Regions from separate parts of the Mesosutterella faecium genome, predicted to be linked through region 2. Evidence: predicted binding sites of a transcription regulator. Region 2 holds the regulator's gene; the other holds the start of a gene.

Region 1 (3,404 bases), on a different contig from region 2:
CCGTCGGTCACCCTGTACGGCCGCATCGACACCGGGCTGCTTTACCAGCACGTGAACCCGGACGCCCCGGGCAAGGACTCGGTCGACACCGTGTCGATGGAGTCGGGCTGGAACACCGGCTCGCGCTGGGGGCTTAAGGGCGGGGAGGACATCGGGAACGTCCGCGTGGGCTTCGTGCTCGAGTCGGGCTTCGCCTCCGACGCCGGCACGAGCAGCCAGGGCGGCCGCCTCTTCGGGCGCCAGGCCACGGTGGAAGTCTCGGGGGCCTGCGGAACGCTCTACGCGGGGCGCCTGGGCTCGATCAATTCCGATATCGGCTCGATCGGCCTTCTGGGAAGCGTCTCCCCTCTGGGCTCGTCCTTCACCGGGCTCGGCACCCACAACTCCACTGGGCACCTCTGGACGCGCTACGACAACACGCTCGCCTACGTGAGCCCTTCCATCGCCGGCTTCAAGGCTGAGGCGATGTACTCCTTCAAGGGCAACACGAAGGACACGTACGGCGTCGAAGGCAAGTCGAGCGCCGACCGCTACGCCGCCGCGGGCCTCAGCTACAACAACGGCGCCCTCGACCTCGTGCTCACCGGCGACTACACGATGTGGGGCAACGCCGAGCACCCGGGCCTTGACGACGGCTGGAGCGTCGTGCTGGGCGGCAACTACAACTTCGGCTTCCTCACCGCCTACGCGAAGGCCACCTACTTCGACAACCAGCTGGTCGCGGACGACTCCGACCTGAACTTCTTCGGCCTCATCTCGACCCCGGTGAAGGGCTGGGGCGTGTCGGCAAGCGTCAAGGTCCCGGTCTGCGGCGGCAGCGCCATGGCCGAAGTCGGCTACCGCGACGCGAAGAACGTCGACGACTCGAGCGACAAGTTCCACCGCCTCTACGCGACCGTGGGCTACAGCTACTCCTTCAGCAAGAGGACCAGCGTCTACGTGACGGGCGGCTACACCCAGGAAAAGGCGAAGAAGCTTGACCGGACGCCGAACGCGGCCCTCGTGGGCGGCGGCCTCGTGCACAAGTTCTAAAAAACAAGGCTTCAAGTGACCCGCGGGCCGGCCGGAGGGGTTTCCAGCCGGCCCGCGCGGCGTTTTTTCCTTTCCGCTTTTCTTTCCGCTTCAGGCATCCCGCGTATTGGGGGCGCGGCCCTGGCAGCGGCGCTTTCCTTTTTCCCCTCTTTCCGCCCCCGAAGCCCCGCGCGGCCTCGCTCCGGGCCTCAGGCCCCGAGGCTTTTTTCTCTTCGCCTGAGCGCCGTCAAGGCGGGTTTTCTCCAAGGCGTAGGAAGGGCTGCGCCATGATAAAGTCACTACATTTTGTTGCTCAGACAATTTTATAAACTATTGATTGCGGTTCAGGCTTCATCCGGTCCCGCTGCGGCCGAGGCCGCGGCGGGCGGCCCCCGCGGCCTTTTGAAGCCGGTCCGCCCGACGGGCGCACGCGCCCCTGGACAGGAAAACGAAGATGGAAAAAAAACCGTCCTTTACGATTCGCAAGCGAAACGGCAGCGCCGAGCCTTTCCTCGGGGAAAAGATCGCGCTCGCCCTTGAGAAATGCTTCCGGGCGGCCGGCACCGCGCCGAAGCCCGGGGACGCCGCCGCGATTGTGAGCGCCGTGCGCGGGCAGCTTGAGGCCCATGAAGAGATGCGCGAGGTGGAGCGCATCCAGGACCTCGTCGAGCGGCAGCTGATGCAGCGGGGCTATTTCGACGAGGCGAAGCGCTACATCCTCTACCGCGAGGAGCGCTCCGGCGAGAGAAGGCTCGTGAAGGAGCTCTCGGAGCTTACCGGGGGCGCCTCTTCCGAGTCCGTGTGGAAGGGCATCGCCCGGGACTTTCCGCAGCCCCTTTATTCGCTTGAGGTGCTCAGGCGCAAGGCGGCCGGGATGGAAAAGGAAGGCCTCGGGAGCCGGGGGCGGCTCGCGGCCTTCATCGCCGCGGCCGAGGAGCTCACCACCGCGGAGGCTCCGCTCTGGGAGATGATCGCCGCTCGCCTTCTCGACTTCGAACTGCGGTGCGGCGTCCGGGAGGCCGAGGAGCGGGCGGGCGTCACGGACTTTTACTCGAAGCTTGCCTGGCTCGTCTCCGAGGGGCTCTACGGGGGCTATATCCTCGAGCATTATTCGCGCGAGGAGATCGCCCGGGCCGCCTCCTTCATCGACGACGGCCGCGACCGGCTCTTCAGCTACCCGGCCCTGAGCCTGCTGTCCAAGCGCTACCTCATCCGCCCGCACGACGGGTCGCAGCCCGTCGAGACGCCCCAGGAGATGTTCCTCGGGATCGCGCTGCACCTCGCGATGAAGGAAAAGAAGGAGCGGCTCGGCTGGGTGAAGCGCTTCTACGACATGATGAGCAGGCTGCAGGTGACGATGGCCACCCCCACCCTCGCCAACGCGCGAAAGCCCGCGCACCAGCTCTCCAGCTGCTTCATCGACACGGTGCCGGATTCGCTCGAGGGGATCTACCGCTGCGTCTCCAATTTCGCCCAGGTGAGCAAGTGGGGCGGCGGCATGGGGCTTTACTTCGGAAAGGTGCGGGCCGCGGGAGGCCGCATCCGGGGCTTTGACGGGGCGGCCGGCGGCATCGTGCGCTGGCTGAAGCTCGTGAACGACACGGCCGTGGCCGTGGACCAGCTCGGGGTGAGGCAGGGGGCCGCCGCGGTCTACCTGGATGTCTGGCACCGCGACCTTCCCGAGTTCCTGCAGATCCGGACCAACAACGGCGACGACCGCATGAAGGCGCACGACATCTTCCCGGCGGTGTGCTTCCCGGACCTCTTCTGGCGGCGGGCGAAAGAGGACCTGGGGCAGCCCTGGGCGATGTTCTGCCCCGACGAGGTCTGGCGGGCGAAGGGCTGGCACCTCGAGGACTTCTACGGCGAGGAGTGGGAGAAGCGCTACCTCGAGTGCGTCGCGGACCGGAGGATCTCGCGGCGCGTGATGACGATCCGCGACATCGTGCGGCTCATCATCAAGTCCGCCGTGGAGACCGGCACGCCCTTCATCTTCAACCGCGACACGGTGAACCGCGCGAACCCGAATCCGCACAAGGGCATGATCTACTGCTCGAACCTCTGCACCGAGATCGCCCAGAACATGAGCGCGATCGGCGAGGCGAAGACCGAAGTGCGGACCGTGGACGGCCAGACCGTGGTCACCTCCAGCGTGACGCCGGGGGACTTCGTCGTGTGCAACCTCGCCAGCCTCGTGCTCGGGCGCATTCCGCTCGAGGATCCCGCGGCCGTGAAGGAGATCGTGGCCGCGGCGGTGCGCGCGCTCGACAACGTGATCGACCTCAACCGCTATCCGCTGCCGTACGCGGAAATCACGAGCCGGCGCTACCGGGGCATTGGGCTTGGCGTGAGCGGCTGGCATCACGCGCTCGCCCTGCGCGGCATCCCCTGGG
Region 2 (3,404 bases):
GCTGTATGTCAAGGCGCTATCCCGCGAGGGCATTCCGTCAGTTCAGACAGGCCGGTTCGGGGCTCATATGGAGGTCGAGCTTTTGAATGACGGCCCGGTCACCCTGATGCTTCAGGCGAAGGCTTAGCCGCAGCAGGATCATCCGCGCCCATGGCGCGGCCCGCCGAGTCCGTATAATCATTGCTGTACGAGACGCGGCCCCGGTCACCGGGGCTGAGTTGTTTTTTTCTGACTTCGGCTTTTTTACAAGAGGCTTTCTACATGTATCAGCCAACAACCCTTGCCGTGAGCGACCCGGAGGTCTGGGCGGCCATCGACGCGGAAAACAAGCGCCAGGAAGACTACATTGAGCTCATCGCGAGCGAAAACTACACTTCTCCTGCAGTCATGCTTGCGCAGGGCTCTCAGCTCACGAACAAATACGCCGAAGGCTATCCCGGCAAGCGTTACTACGGCGGCTGTGAAAACGTCGACGTGGTGGAGCGCATCGCTCAGGAGCGCGCCCGCAAGCTCTTTTGCGAGCCGGCCGGGGTCGAGATGGCGGTGAACGTGCAGCCGCACTCCGGCGCACAGGCCAATATGGCGGTTCTTTTCGCCACGCTCGAGCCGGGCGACTGCTTCATGGGGATGTCGCTGGATGCCGGCGGGCATCTCTCGCACGGCATGCACCTTAATTTCTCCGGCCGGTATTTCCATTGCGTTCCCTACGGGCTGAATGAGAAAGAGGACATCGATTACGAGCAGGTGGAGCGCCTCGCTCAGGAGAACAAGCCCAAGCTCATTATCGCCGGGGCTTCGGCTTTCTCCCTGAAGATCGATTTCAAGCGCTTCGCCGACATCGCCCACAAGGTTGGAGCCCTGCTCATGGTCGACATGGCCCATTACGCGGGCATTATCGCCGCAGGGGTTTATCCGAGCCCCTTCCCGTATGCTGATATTGTCACGACGACCACGCACAAGACGCTGCGCGGGCCCCGCGGCGGCATTATTTTCTGCCGTCCGGAGCTGGAAAAGAAGATTAATTCGGCCGTGTTCCCCGGCATCCAGGGCGGTCCCCTGATGCATGTGATCGCGGCGAAGGCTGTGGCCCTTGGAGAGGCGCTGAAGCCTGAATACCGCCTCTGGGGCGAACAGGTCGTGAAGAACGCCGCGGCGATGGCCGACGAGCTGGTGAAGAAGGGACTGCGCATTGTGTCCGGACGGACGGAAAGCCACGTGATGCTGGTGGACCTCCGCCCGAAGCACATTACGGGGAAGGCCGCCCAGGCTCTGCTGGAGGCCGGGCACATGACCGCCAACAAGAACGCCATTCCCCATGACCCGGAAAAGCCGTTCGTTACCTCCGGCATCCGCCTCGGAACTCCTGCCATGACGACCCGCGGCTTCAAGGAGGCCGAAGTCCGCAAGGTGGCTGACCTGATCGTCACCCTGCTGGACCACCCAGAAGACGCGGCCGTGCTCGAGCAGGTGAAGGCTCAGGTGGCGGAACTGACGCACGCCTTCCCTGTTTATAGGAAATAAGTTCTTTTCACAGGAAGAGGCCGGGGCGGAAACCGCCGCTTCGGGCCTCGCATACGAAAGCGGCAGTTCGATGCAGGGCGGGCGGCCAGGGAAAAGGCGGCGCGCCTTGCTTCGCATCTGCGGCCGTCCCTGCGGTAAAAGCAGGGGGAGTTCTAAAGCATGCGTTGTCCCTTTTGCCACAGCAATGAAACCCAGGTGATAGATTCCCGGTCTTCGGAAGAGGGCTGGGCTATCCGCCGCCGCAGGAAGTGCCCGAACTGCGGCAAGCGCTTTACGACTTATGAAAGGGTGGAGCTCGCCTTGCCGGCCATCATCAAAAAGGGCGGCGCGCGTACGGAGTTTGACGCGAAGAAGCTGCGGGCGTCCATGATGCTGGCCCTGCGCAAGCGTCCGGTGCCTCTCGAGAAAATCGATGAGGCGGTCAGCAGCATCGAGCAGCGCCTGATGGCTCTCGGAGAGCGCGAGGTCAAGAGCGAGAAAGTGGGGCTTTACGTGCTCGATGAGCTGCGGCGGCTCGATTCCGTGGCCTACATCCGGTTCGCCTCGGTTTATTTCAATGTAGAGAAGCCCGAGGCTTTTGTGGAGCTGCTCCGAGAAGCAACCGAGGGCAAGGGAGACAAGCACTGATGGCAGAAGAATCGGATCTGCGCTTCATGCGCATGGCGCTGGAGCTTTCGGCGCGGGGACGCGCGATCGCGCCTCCCAACCCGTCCGTGGGATGCGTGATTGTCAAGAACGGCGTCGTAATCGGCAGAGGCTATACCCAGAAGGCCGGAGGCCATCACGCCGAAATCGAGGCCCTTCAGGATGCGGCAGGCCGCGGCGCGGATGTAGCCGGCGCCACGGTGTACGTCACGCTCGAGCCCTGTTCGCACTACGGCCGCACGCCCCCGTGCGCGAAAGCTCTCATAGATCACCGGGTGGGCCGCGTTGTTGCGGCGATGACCGACCCGAATCCGCTCGTTGCGGGCAAAGGCCTTGCCATGCTCGAAGCCGCAGGCATTCCGACCGAACGCAATGTGCTGCAGAAGGAAGCCTGGGAGAGCAACCGCGGGTTTTTCACGCGCATGACCCGCGGCACGCCCTGGGTGAAGCTGAAGGCCGGGGCTTCCATTGACGGGCGCACGGCGCTTGAAAACGGACAGAGCCAGTGGATTACGGGCGAGGCTTCCAGAGCGGATGTCCAGAGGCTTCGCAGCGAGTCCGGTGCCGTCCTCACGGGTATAGGAACTGTTCTTGCTGATGACTGCCGTCTCACCGTACGGCCGGCGGGCCGGGATCCGGCCAGCGTGCGCCAGCCGCTGCGGGTGGTTGCCGACTCGCAGCTTCGCATGCCGGAGGCGGCCAGAGTGATCGGTGAGGGCGGCTGTCTGGTGGCCTGCGCCTCTGCCGGCGGCATCCGCGCCGCCGCTCTGCGGGCCCGGGGCGCGGAGGTCGTCTCGCTGCCGGGAGCCGACGGGAGAGTGGATCTGCGGAAGCTTTTGGCGGAGCTGGGGCGCCGGGAGGTCAACGATCTTCTCGTGGAGGCGGGCTCCGTGCTCAATGCCGCGCTCCTGCGGGCCGGGCTGGTCGATGAGATCGTCCTTTATGTTTCCCCGATGCTGATCGGGCGCGGGCGCGGCCTGTGGGATCTGGGTCCGTACCAGTCCCTGTCCCAGGCCGAGAAGTGGTCGTATCATTCCGTAGCCCGACTGGGGGAAGATTTACGCATTGATTTGAGGAAAAACTGATGTTTACAGGAATTATTCAGGCAGTTGGCATGGTGCGCGAGCCCGAGAAGCTGGGTGACGGGCTGAGGCTGACCATCGATGCGCCGAAGCTCGGCCTGGATCAGGTTCAGGTTGGAGAGTCCATCGCGGTGAACGGCGCCTGCATGACTGTCG

Evidence for each region. The regulator NrdR, encoded in region 2, represses ribonucleotide reductase genes. The targets are predictions, from matches to a motif close to CACNANATNTNGTG.
Region 1: MUN46_RS10760 (ribonucleoside-diphosphate reductase subunit alpha) is a predicted target of NrdR. The motif match lies at 1,309-1,322, and genes of this name have one in related genera.

Annotation. Positions count from the first base shown of each region.
Region 1 is NZ_JAKZJU020000002.1:69,783-73,186, forward strand. Features, by position in the region: gene MUN46_RS10755 (porin) at 1-1,032, shown strand, start outside; gene MUN46_RS10760 (ribonucleoside-diphosphate reductase subunit alpha) at 1,466-3,404, shown strand, end outside.
Region 2 is NZ_JAKZJU020000001.1:361,772-365,175, reverse strand. Features, by position in the region: gene dtd (D-aminoacyl-tRNA deacylase) at 1-127, shown strand, start outside; gene glyA (serine hydroxymethyltransferase) at 262-1,521, shown strand; gene nrdR (transcriptional regulator NrdR) at 1,681-2,148, shown strand; gene ribD (bifunctional diaminohydroxyphosphoribosylaminopyrimidine deaminase/5-amino-6-(5-phosphoribosylamino)uracil reductase RibD) at 2,148-3,251, shown strand; gene MUN46_RS01670 (riboflavin synthase) at 3,251-3,404, shown strand, end outside.